One region of the Bacillus hominis genome, then DNA from elsewhere that is predicted to be linked to it. Evidence: riboswitches for the same ligand, from Rfam matches in the RefSeq annotation. Region 1 holds a riboswitch; each other region holds the start of a gene.
What was found. Region 1 has a riboswitch for S-adenosylmethionine ahead of QUF93_RS17840 (hypothetical protein). Riboswitches for the same ligand answer to the same signal wherever they lie in the genome.

Region 1 (3,161 bases):
AAATTTTTGCTGTTCTAACATGTACATTAAATACAGTATTTTACTTCAGTTTCCGTTCTACGCAGGAATTATGGGGATGATGATTGGAGTAAATAGTGAAGGGCTTTCGCTTGGAGGAGCTTTTTCTACTTTCTTTATTAGTATTTCCAATGAAACTACTTTCCCGCTATTTGCCAGGCAGTAAGACTCCCATCTCAAAATTCGGCTGGAGAAAAGCAGCTAGGTAGGAGCTCAACTGCCCGTAAATGCCCGATTGGTGAAGGCTAATAATCAGTAGGGGAAGAACCCCCCCACTGATTAAAGTTTCACTTTATTTCCCATGCAATTTATAATCGTTTCCCACTCTATCTCCGTAAGATTTAATGACTCAAATGCAAAAAAATCTTCACATACTTTTTCAATCAGATGTGGATTTTCCCTCAAGAAATTCCATCGTAATACTTTAGGAAGAAAATGTATTTCATATTCTTTGCTTCCTCGTACTACCTCATCAACTTCTCTTTCACAAATCCCTCTTATTAAATAATCATTTCTTAATTGCATCTGAATTTGTTGAAACGTTTCACTACACTTCTTCAATTGGACTAAACACGTAATATACGTACGAAAAAGTTCGTCATCACAGTTGCAACACTTTATAATACGATCAATTTCATTCATAATGTACGAGCCTTTTCTTCTATAAGTCCTTTTTGCACATGCTCTAAAATTGCTGCGTTAAAGCTTGAAAGACTAGGGTGAGCGTATATAATTAGTACGTTCACTACAAAGCAACTCCCCTCTACAGTTAAATCTTCCCTTTCTTTAACATCTTCTCTACGATTTGTACATTTTTCGAACCTTGTAACAAACGATTTAATACTGTTAGTAACTCTTCTTTTTCTAAACCTTTCAGTTGTTCTTTAACTGTACTCTCACCAGCACCTTGAATGTCATAAACAACTGCCGCCATATGCTTACAAAAATTTTCATAAGGACACTCGCAGCTACTTTCTGTAAAATCTTCAAGATCAATAATCACTTCATAGTTTCCTGCATTTCCAGTAACGAAAGCAAATACTTTCTTGTCGTGTATGTCAACATCTTCTACATGTCCCTCTTCATAATATTCATATCCTCTATCTATAATGTACTTTGGAATCCATTTCGTTATATCTTTTAATAAGTAAGCGTACATAACAATACCTCTTCCTTTAATTCCCTTTTGACTTCAAAAAACCTGCATGTTATTCTAATAACTGTCAAGTAGCGAGTCTACGTGACAAAACGACTGACACCTATTCGGCGAAGGTGTCTCTTTTCATTTGCAGCCGATATGAAGTGCCTCTTTCAGGCACATTCAATCTTTGACACTACACACTCAACACCATTCCCTGTATCAGGCTGCTTTAGCAGTCTTTTACACTACATACTTCAAAAAAAAGAGAGCTTAGCTCCCTTTTCCCGCTTTATAAAATACCCCTTTTTCAGCATAGAGATATTCATCATCAGCTAAAGTAATTTTCCCATCCAGTTTGAGTTCATCTAATAGTCTTGATAAATAAAATTGATGTAACATTTTTTTAGTGAATTTTCCTTCATGATGCGAAACGATATGTTCTTGAATATCTAACAATGATATTGGCTTATCTTGCTCTATCATATATTCATAAACTGTACTACGCAGTTTTACGTATTTTTCGAGTGTCACAGTACTTCGCAACCCCTTTCTTCTTATTATATGTTTTCGTAATCGGTTTTTTTGCAACAAAAAAACCTCTCCGATAAGAAGAAGTTACGTATATCTTCGTCTTATCTCCCAGAACAAATATGTTCTGCTGGAATTAGCACCTGCATCGCGGTTGCTGGGTTTCATCGGGCCAGTCCCTCCACCTCTCTGGATAAGAAAATATTCACTTTAAATTTAACTATACGTAATTTTATTATAATTGTCAAATAAAGTGAAATTTTAATCAGTGGGGAGTGGTCCATCCCCTACTGATTATTAGCCTTCACCAATCGGGCATTTATGGACAGTTAATCTCCCACTTCGCTGAATTTTGACATGGACGTTTTACTGTCCGTTAATGCGGGACAAATACAACAAATTATATTTTCCTCCTTGAATGTTCATACTATACATATATGAACATTCAAGGAGGATTATGAAATGCATCAAAACGCCCGCGGATATGTACAAGATTCTTTTCAATCATTACAAGAAGCAAAACATTGTTTAGAAGAAGCACTTCAGACCGTTGAAAAAGATTTTAATCGCGCACGTATAGAGCAATCCCTTTACGCTGTAGAGCAAGCATTACAAAGATGCGATTATACCGTTCATATTTTAGAACAAGAATGAAAACTTCCCATCAAAAGATGGGAAGTTTTTTTCAAATGGCATACTTCATCATTATTACCGTTATTATTAAAAAATATACAGAATTAACAATTTCTAAAATCCCTACTTTTAATATAGAAATCTTTCTACCGTACAATATAATTGCTCGAATGACACTTGGTACGAATATAAGAGAACACCATGGATTGATAGTAAATACGATTACCGTTAATACAATATGATATCCCCAAGATATAAAACGATACTTCGGATTATTTTTTTCACGAATCATCGTTTTCACATAAAACGTACTTCCTAAAAAATATAGAAATGAAATAAGCGCAATGAATACTGCTGTTTTATCGATTTGCTTCATTGAAAAATAATAACTTATTAAACCACCTATACAAAACACTATAATCGCGCAAATGTCATTTAGTAATGCTCGTTCATTTTTTTGACGAGCGTAATACATATTTACAATAAACAATGGAAGCATTAATACTGCGAATAAAACAATTCGCCATTCATATAATAAAGAAATCATCCCAAATACGAACGCAATGATAGAATACACCATTGCAGTGTGTAAAAATTCTATTTTCCGTCTTTGCCTTATGTACATGAGAAATGGATACGTAGCTAGATAGATAAAGAACCAGGCTAAAAACAGTGGGATATGATAAAAAGTAGGGTTCCCAAGTATGACACTTAATAAAAATGGTATGACAAGCATCGCCCATGCTCCATGCTGCTTCGGAATAACTAACTTCATTAACTATACACCTCCCTTTTGAAAGCAATTCTCAACTACTATTATACAAATAATTTCATATAATAA
Region 2 (3,161 bases), 870 kb from region 1:
AATACCCTCTTTCATTTCTTGCTTTTCTCTCACATATTTCACGAGATGTTCTGTAATTTCATATTTTAAAAACGGCGTAATAAGATAAATACCGTTAAAATATTTCATTGCCGCATCGATCAACTCTTGTGAAATACGAATTCCTTCCTCAATAGCAGCCTCTTTCGTTTCATGTCCATCCATTCTTTGTCTTATCTCTTCTGGAAGAGTAATACCCGGCACTTCAAAATGAAGAAAATCTGCATTCCGCTTACTTACTAACGGCATAATTCCAATAAAGATTGGTTGTTCCAAATGCTTTGTCGCTTCATATACTTCTTTAATTAAAGCTACATCATAAATCGGCTGAGTTAAGAAATATTCTGCTCCAGCATCTATTTTTCGTTCCATTCGTTTTACCGCTGCTTTTAAATGCCTTACATGAGGATTGAATGCCCCACCGACAGAAAACCTTGTTGCCGGACCAATTGATTTCCCTAAAATAGAGCGACCGTCGTTCATCTCTTTAATCATTTTAATTAGCTCTATAGATGACAAATCATATACAGAAGTTGCACCTGGAAAATCACCAACGCGCGCTGGATCACCAGTTAAAGCTAGCACTTCCTCCATACCTAATGCTGATAATCCAAGCAAGTGAGACTGTAGTCCAATGACGTTATGATCTCTACACGTTAAGTGCGTCAATACTGGAATATCATGCTTCGTTAATAATGCACCCATAGCCATATTCGAAACACGAGGAGATGCTAATGAATTATCTGCTAGAGTAATAGCATCCGCTCCAGCCCTTTTCAGTGCTCTTGCCCCTTCAAAAAATCGCTGCGTGTCTAACGTTTTCGGTGGATCTAATTCCACTACAACTGTCGTTTGTTTCTTTGCCTTCTCTGCGAGAGTAACATGAGCTCTCGAACGCTTCTCGTGTGTATGGACCACTTTAGGCCTTTGAATCGTCTCCTTTGCTATTACAGGTGTAATATTTGCAATAGCACGTTTCATTCCTGCAATATGTTCCGGGGTAGTACCACAACAACCGCCTAATAAACGAATACCTTGTTCAATAAATTTTGGTGTCATCTCTTCAAAATATGCTGGACTTCCCTCGTACACATAACGCCCTTCCACATAATTCGGGAGACCTGCATTCGGATATGCTGATAAGTAGCCATTTTGAGGAATCGATATCATTTTGAAAGCTTCCGTCATATGAAGTGGCCCTAGTTGACAGTTCAATCCAACAACATTGGCACCGTAGTCTAAAAGCTGTTTTAATATTTCATTGACATCATTCCCATTTTGAGTCGTACCTGCCTCATGTAACGCTAACTGAGCAACAATCGGAATATTCGTTTGTTTACGCAATACTTTAACGGCATGCAATAATTCAAATTCATCATAAAAAGTTTCTAATAGTAATCCATCAACCTGTTCTTCTAGTAAAGTACCTGCCTGCTCAAGTAACATAAATTCTCGCTCTATGTCAGTCGTTGTAACAGCACCAATATGTTTCATACCTCCAATTGTCCCTAAAATTGCATTCCGCTCTGTTACTGATGCTTTCGCAAGCTTCACTGCCGCTCTATTAATTTGGACAACTTGATTTTCTAATCCATACATACGTAATTTCGCTTCATTTGCCCCATACGTATTCGTTTGAATAACATCCGCTCCAGCAGCTACATATTGTTTATGGATTGATATAATTAAGTCCGGATCAGACAAATTCAATTCTTCAAAACTACTTTGTAAACCATGCGAATGTAATAAAGTTCCAACCGCACCATCGCCTATTACAATTCCTTTTGATAATAAATCTAGTAATTTCACGAATCTCCCTCATTTCTATCAATATAAAAACCCCTCTTCAAAGTGAAGAGGGGGACATAATCGTTCCTCCTCTTATTATGCAAAACACACGTTTTGCAGGTTTTAGCACCGTTTCAAACATTTAGTTTGAAGGTTGCCGGGTTTCACAGGGCCTTTCCCTCCACCGCTCTCAATAAGAGTTTGTCTTTATTATTTTATTTATGTAGCTAAAAGGAAATGCGTTCCCCTTTTAACAATGTTTGTTAATTTTTTATAAATTTAGCATGCACAAAAATAAAAGTCAATGACACTTGCGGAAAATTAAAAAAATATTTAAAATAAAGTTGCAATTCAATTATCTTTTGTTGTAAAGTTAAAAACATAATAAAATTTCATACGAACATTCTTATCTAGAGAGGTAGAGGGACTGGCCCTGTGACGCCTCAGCAACCATTAACGTTCATTCGTTAATAAGGTGCTAATTCCAGCAAATTGTGAAAGATTTGACAGATGAGAAGAAGACTCTATTCAAAACGAAAGCCTTCTTCTTAGAAGGCTTTTTTTATTTTACCCCGCATTAACGGGCAGTAAGATTCCCACCTCAAAATTCAGCTGGAACAAAGAAGTTAGGTTGGAATCGAACTGCCCGTAAAAGCCCGATTGGTTCAACTAATTGTTAATTTAAAAAGGAGGAATTTTCATATGTCAACTATCGAAACAAAACTAGCACAAATCGGAAACCGTAGCGAAACTACAACAGGAACTGTTAATCCACCCGTTTATTTCTCAACCGCTTATCGTCACGAAGGGCTTGGTAAATCTACTGGCTTTGACTATTCAAGAACTGGAAATCCGACTCGTGGTCTATTAGAACAGGCAATCGCAGACTTAGAATATGGCGAACAAGGTTATGCCTGTAGTTCAGGAATGGCAGCTGTGCTCCTCGTCCTTTCGTTATTCCGTTCTGGAGATGAACTTATTGTATCCGAGGATTTATATGGGGGAACGTATCGATTATTTTCTGAGCATGAAAAAAAGTGGAATATTCGATGTAGATACGTAAATACACAATCTATTAAACAAATTGAGAAAGCTATCACAACTGAAACAAAGGCTATTTTCATAGAAACTCCGACTAATCCACTAATGCAAGTTACTGATATCGCAAGTGTCGCAAGTGTAGCGAAAAGGCATGGACTACTTCTTATTGTAGACAACACATTCTACACGCCTTATATACAACAACCATTAACAGAAGGCGCCGATATCGTACTTCACAGTGCAACGAAATATTTAGGTGGGCATAACGATGTACTAAGCGGACTTGTCGTTGCAAAAGGAAAAGAACTTTGTGA
Region 3 (3,161 bases), 110 kb from region 1:
TTTTCTTCATCCCCCTCTGATTATTAGTTGAACCAATCGGGCATTTACGGACAGTTGATCTCCCACCCCACGTCTTTGCTCCAGCTGAATTTTGAGATGGGAGTTTTACTGCCCGTTAATGCGGGATAAATCCTATACTTATATTTTTATGCAAACACCAATAATTTTAAATATAGATTTATAGGTAATTTAATTCGTTCACTTATGATATTATAGTTATAATTTGTGATTCACTTTAGAAAACAAAAAAGGAGGCTACACGATGCAAAACACAGTAAAACTGGATGAAATCGATCATAAAATTATGAACTTGTTGTATGAAAATGCGAGAATTTCTGTTTCAGAAATAGGACGAATTATATCCATGACGCAACCTGCTGTAAAAGAACGAATTAACAAACTTGAAGATCAAGGAGTTATAGCGGCTTACCGAACTAAATTTGAGCCTTCCAAAATTAATAAAAACATTCAAGCATTCATCATGTTTAAAACGAGCCAATGCTCTGATTTCATCCAATTTTGTAATGCTGCTCCTGAAGTAACAGATTTATATCGAATTAGTGGGGAGTTTAATTATATGATGAAAGTTATGAGCGATTCGATGGATTCTCTCGCTGCATTTTTAGACTCTTTAATGCAATTTGGCTTGTCGTCTCCTTTAATTGTTTTAAAGAGTGAGTTTGAGGAGAAATTGTCGTTCTAATAAGAGGGTACTAAGGTAGAAATATCAAGTGTATGTAAAAAAATCCTTTTATAATATAATAAAACCAGCCATAGGCTGGTTCTTTTTTTATTCAATTTCCTACTAAAAAACCCCGGGTATAATCTTCCTTCTCACCTACCCCTGATTCCTCTGCGCCGCTCTAAACTCCTCCTTCACCTTCTCTAACAAGCTTTCTTCCGTAATTAATCGATACGCTGTATTCGCTAATGCTTTTGCCGATGTAATTAACGCTTTATCTCCAAGTTCTGAGCGTGCTGCTTCTCTAAATTCATTCGTATGCGCAATTAAGTTATCTGGACCGATTTTAATGTACGGGTGAATGGTCGGTATGACTTGGCTTACGTTTCCTGCATCAGTTGAACCGATGCCTACTCTTTCTTTACGATTTACGTCTTCACCTAGTAATTCCAGTTCTTCAGCTACGACATCGTTATATGTTTTTGTTACGAGTAGTTCATCGATTTCATTTTGGAATTGATGAATTTTTACTTTTGCACCTGTTGCTAATGCTGCTCCCTCTGCGATATTTCTTACTTTTTCTGTTACTTCTGCACATCTTTTTCGCGTAGCTGCACGGATGAAGAATCTTGCTGATGCGTAGTCTGGGATAATGTTAGGTGCTTTTCCGCCCTCTGTAATGACGCCATGAATTCTCACATCTGACGGAAGTTGTTGGCGAAGTGCGTTAATACCATTATACAGCTGGATAATCGCATCTAATGCGTTAATCCCTTCTTCAGGTGAAGCTGCGGCGTGAGCTGTTTTTCCGTAAAAATGAAAATCAAGTGGATCTACTGCTAGTGATGGACTCGTTGTCGCTGTTTTTCCGCTCGGATGAATCATAAGCGCCGCATCAATATTTTTAAATAAACCAGCTTTTACATAACTCGATTTCGCGCTACCATTTGGACCACCCTCTTCTGCTGGTGTTCCGAACACAACAACTTCTCCGCCAATTTCTTCAAGCGTTTCTGATAATGCAATTGCTGCTGCAACGCTAATTGTGCCAATTAAATTGTGACCACACGCATGACCGAGTCCCGGTAAAGCATCATACTCAGCTAAAAATGCGATAACTGGCCCTTGTTTTCCTGAACTTTTTCGCGCGATAAAACCTGTTTCATGCCCCGCTATATTGTGCTGCAGTTGAAATCCTGCGCTACCTAGTAATAAACTTAACGTTCTTGATGCGTAAAATTCTTGGTTACCAATCTCCGGATTCGCATGAATATTATGACTTGTTTCTATGTACTTTTCCTTATTTCTTTCTATACTCTCTTCAATTATGTTTCTTTGTGACGTTACTCCTGTCGCTCCCATTTTTCTTCCTCCTTTTATTTTCACGTAAAAAAGCCTCTTTCTAAAAGATAGAAAGAGGCTTTGAAATATACATTCAAAAATGAGCTTCTTTCTTATCTTTCAAGTTACCTTGCTGGAATTGGCACAGTATTCATAAAGAATCTGCTGCCGAGGTATCGTAGGGCCAGTCCCTCCACCTCTCGTGATAAGAATTTTCATAAAATTATATTAAATTATTTTTCATTCTAAATTCATTCCGACTAAAAGTCAAGGAATTCCTATCCGAATTTACCGAATATCTAAAAATCCTTTTAATACACCAATTGTTTCCGGTGCTTGCAGTCTTGCACATATGTACGGAAATTCCGTACTACCTTCAAATATCATTTGAGATGTAAGTGGTGCCCCTGCCCAAAAGATTTCATCATCGATTAATAAGAACGGGAATGCTTTATTTTGTCTTTGTAACTTTACATTCTTTAATGGAACTGGTCCATCACTATAAACTGTTACTTGCGCATTTGTACGCATTAACGCTTGCCATACTCTTTTATCCACTTGTCTTGTACTTGGAAGTGAAATGATAATTTTTCGTTTCGCAGCTAAAATATCTTTGAGTAGCCCTTTCGGCTCTTCAAGATTCATTTCCATAAACCAGCGTAAACGTTTCGAAATTTTCCGCTCCCATACTTGTCTTGATGTCGTGCGATCATACACATCTCCGTGACGTTCTATATGCGCTGTTAATTGTGATAACGCTTGTTTTCTCGAAAGGTTTTTACGCATATAATGGCAATCCGATAATTGAATGAACTTCCCTCTCGCTCTCGTTATTGCTACGTTGACGAGGCGATGGTTTTTATGATCAAAGAATAACACACCAGGACGTTCCTGCGGATAACTATCAACCGTATCAAATATCATCATATCTCTTTCAGAACCTTGAAACTTATGAACTGTTGCCGCTAATACTGGTATGTGTTGATATTTCGTTTTCTGCAACAGTTCTCTAATACACGTTGATAAAAAGCGGGACTGTGCTCGGTACGGTGTAACTACACCAATTGATTGAACACCGTCTAACAGTCCAATTAACATCATTTGCATCGCTACTAAACCAGACATAATATTAAAACGC
Region 4 (3,161 bases), 2.8 Mb from region 1:
TTTGATGGTGAAATATTTCGTTTCTTTGATTATTTAGAATATTAACACTGGAAAGAACTATATGTCAATAATAAAAATAGAATGTTAATTTCTTGAAATAATATATTAAAAAAGTAGATTCCGGTGTATTAAGGAACCTACTTTTAATGCGTTTTGTGAAAAAATAATTAGTATGGTGGAATAACGTTGGTCAAAGTTACAATTTATTTTTCAATTTTTGCCCATTTGAAGTTTAATTGACCTGCAAAGTCTACTTGCACAATGCCTTTCACATAAGAACGTTCTAAATAAGATTCTCCTTTTTGGTAAAGAGGAGCGATAACAGAGTCTTTAAATAATATTTTCTCTGATGCTAGTAATGCGTCAAAGCGAGCCTTTTCATCACCAGCTAAAGTCGTTTTCACTTTTTCTATTGTTTCATCGAACTCTTTATTAGAGTAATGATCTAAGTTGTAAGGATTATTCGTTGTAAACAATTCAAGGAATGTAATTGGATCAGCAAAGTCAGGGCTCCAACCGTCAATTCCAATTTCGTAGTCACCTTTTAATAAGAGTGAAACTTGTTGCTTACGCGGTTGCGGTTTTATATTTACTGTTAAGCCCTCTAAATTCTTTTCTAGTTGTCCTTTTAAGAACTCACCAGTTTTCTTCTCAAGGTCACCGTCACTTGTTAATAATTCTAATGTGATTTTTTCAGAACCAAGTTCTTTTTTTGCTTTTTTCCATAGTTCTTGTGCAGATTTTGTATCAACCTTTGTTAAATCCCCGTTTGCAACGCGGAAGTCTTTTCCGTCAGGTCCTTTTGCAAAGTTTTGTGGCACGAGGCCATAAGTTGGGGTAGAACCATCATTTAAGAGCGTATTTACAAAGGATTTTCTATCGATTGTTTGATCGATTGCTTGTCGTGCAGAAACGTTTTGAAGTACTTTGTTTTGTTGATTCATACGTAAAAATTGTACGCCTACGTTCGGACGCTCTTTAAAGTTAGCATCTTTTTTATATTTATCAACGAAGTCAGATGTTAGTTTTATACGGTCTAATTGTTTTGACTCGAATAAATTTACTTCTGTCGATTTTTCTTTTACGACGTTAAAATTGATTTCTTCCAGTTTGACATTATCTTTATCCCAATAGGTAGGATTTTTCTTGAATTTAAAGCTTTGTTCGTGCTTCCAATCACTTAGTGTAAAAGCCCCGTTGTACAAAATTGTATTATCTTCTAAAGCGTACTTATCACCTTGTGCTTTAAAGAATTCTTCGTTAATTGGTAGAAATGTTGGGAACGCTGTTAAGCTAATAAAGTACGGAACAGGACGCTCTAATTCTACTTCAAACGTATGGTCATCAACTGCTTTTACACCAAGTTGATCGGCTGGAAGTTCTTTGTTGTTAATTTTTGTTGCGTTTTTAATATCAAAGAATAGAAATGCATATTCAGAGGCTGTTGCTGAATCGACAGCTCTTTGCCAAGCGAAGACAAAATCTTTCGCGGTAACAGGAGTACCGTTTGACCATTTTGAATCTCGTAAATGGAATGTGTATTTCGTTTTATCGCTATTTACTTCATGAGATTTTGCAACGCCAGGGACAGGTTTGTTACCTTCACCAAGATTATACAAACCTTCAAATACGTTTCTCATTACTTGACCAGAATCAGTATCTGTAGCACGAGCTGTATCCATTGTTCGTATTTCAGTAGGTGAAGATAAGTTTAAAACCTGTTTACTAGGTGCCTCGTCTTTTGCATTTGCTCCGCTTGCTTCGTTTTTATAACTACCGCAACCAGTTAATAAAATACTTACTCCTACAACTGATGCAATACCGGGTACAAACTTCTTTTTCATTTGATTTTCCTCCTAAATAATTAAGTTTGGGTGATGATGAGGGAAATGAAAAATAAAAAATCCCTCTTTTCATATTGAGAAAGAGGGATTTTTACGTACAAGTTATGCACCCGTATATAAACGAATTCCCTCATTCTATCTTTCAAGCCATAAGGCTTGCAGGAAGTGGCACAGTATTCAAAATGAACCTGTTGCCGAGGTTTCAAAGGGCCAGTCCCTCCACCTCTCTTGATACAATGAGTAAACGAATAAATTTTATTAATTTTTGTGTTTCTTTGATAATTCAAAATCTTACACCTTGGATAATGAAGTGTCAACCTAATGAAATGTAGTTTAAATTTTCAGTTTTCTTTAACGGAAAAACCACTGCATATGGCAGTGGTTTTTCTACTAGAAGTTAAAGTTATCTGGATCTGGACCAACGCGACGATCTTCATTGAGTGCTTGAATTGCTTTCATGTCATCAGCACTTAATTCAAAATCGAATATATTTGCATTTTCAATAATGCGATGTTCTTTAATAGATTTAGGGATTGTTACAACTTCGTTTTGTAAATCCCAGCGTAAAATAATTTGCGCAGTTGATTTATTATATTTTGTCGCAATTTCTTGTAACGTTGGATTATCAAGTAATTGTCCTTGCATTAATGGTGACCAAGCTTCAAGCTGGATATTATGTTCTTTACAGAAAGTGTGTAATTCTTCTTGAGCTAAACGTGGATGGTATTCTACTTGGTTAACCATTGGTTTAATTTCAGCGATTTCAAATACATCTTGCAAATGGTGAATGTGGAAATTACTCACACCAATAGCGCGAACACGGCCGTCTTTATAAAGCTTTTCTAACGCTTTCCATGATTCAGTATATTTCCCTTTTACAGGCCAATGTACTAAATATAAATCTAAATATTCTAGACCTAATTTTTCTAATGTAGTTTCAAATGCTTGAAGTGTTGTTTCATAGCCTTGATCGCTATTCCACACTTTTGATGTAATGAATAATTCTTCACGTGAAACACCTGATTCACGGATCGCTTGTCCAACGCCTTCTTCGTTTTGATAGATTGCAGCAGTATCGATGCTGCGGTAGCCATTTTTAATTGCTGCTTTTACAGAATCAATTACTTCTGAACCATCTTCTACTTTAAAAACACCTAAACCGAACCAAGGCATTTTTACACCGTTATGTAATGTTGTATAGTCTTTTAAACTTGTTAAACTCATATTATTTCCCCCTAGCTTTTTTGTTTGTTGCTTCTACTGCTTTTTGAATTGCCTCTGAAAAATTATACTCATATAAAGTTTTGAGACCTTCAG

Region 2: another riboswitch for S-adenosylmethionine. It lies ahead of QUF93_RS22445 (bifunctional homocysteine S-methyltransferase/methylenetetrahydrofolate reductase); the one in region 1 lies ahead of QUF93_RS17840 (hypothetical protein).
Region 3: another riboswitch for S-adenosylmethionine. It lies ahead of QUF93_RS17265 (M20 family metallopeptidase); the one in region 1 lies ahead of QUF93_RS17840 (hypothetical protein).
Region 4: another riboswitch for S-adenosylmethionine. It lies ahead of QUF93_RS03490 (peptide ABC transporter substrate-binding protein); the one in region 1 lies ahead of QUF93_RS17840 (hypothetical protein).

The regions. Positions count from the first base shown of each region.
Region 1 covers NZ_JAUCFS010000005.1:2,959,193-2,962,353, forward strand. Annotated here, with positions in the region: partial or broken gene QUF93_RS17820 (TIGR00366 family protein) at 38-172, shown strand; gene QUF93_RS17825 (group-specific protein) at 298-660, opposite strand; partial or broken gene QUF93_RS17830 (flavodoxin family protein) at 678-764, opposite strand; gene QUF93_RS17835 (SWIM zinc finger family protein) at 788-1,177, opposite strand; gene QUF93_RS17840 (hypothetical protein) at 1,430-1,750, opposite strand; SAM riboswitch class I at 1,789-1,887, opposite strand; gene QUF93_RS17845 (hypothetical protein) at 2,150-2,341, shown strand; gene QUF93_RS17850 (YwiC-like family protein) at 2,373-3,095, opposite strand.
Region 2 covers NZ_JAUCFS010000005.1:3,831,110-3,834,270, forward strand. Annotated here, with positions in the region: gene QUF93_RS22445 (bifunctional homocysteine S-methyltransferase/methylenetetrahydrofolate reductase) at 1-1,827, opposite strand, end outside; SAM riboswitch class I at 1,897-2,006, opposite strand; SAM riboswitch class I at 2,210-2,323, shown strand; gene metI (cystathionine gamma-synthase/O-acetylhomoserine thiolyase) at 2,509-3,161, shown strand, end outside.
Region 3 covers NZ_JAUCFS010000005.1:2,850,906-2,854,066, forward strand. Annotated here, with positions in the region: gene QUF93_RS17260 (Lrp/AsnC family transcriptional regulator) at 263-703, shown strand; gene QUF93_RS17265 (M20 family metallopeptidase) at 839-2,044, opposite strand; SAM riboswitch class I at 2,134-2,235, opposite strand; gene QUF93_RS17270 (DEAD/DEAH box helicase family protein) at 2,312-3,161, opposite strand, start outside.
Region 4 covers NZ_JAUCFS010000005.1:192,022-195,182, forward strand. Annotated here, with positions in the region: gene QUF93_RS03490 (peptide ABC transporter substrate-binding protein) at 204-1,844, opposite strand; SAM riboswitch class I at 1,977-2,082, opposite strand; gene QUF93_RS03495 (glyoxal/methylglyoxal reductase) at 2,235-3,068, opposite strand; gene proC (pyrroline-5-carboxylate reductase) at 3,070-3,161, opposite strand, start outside.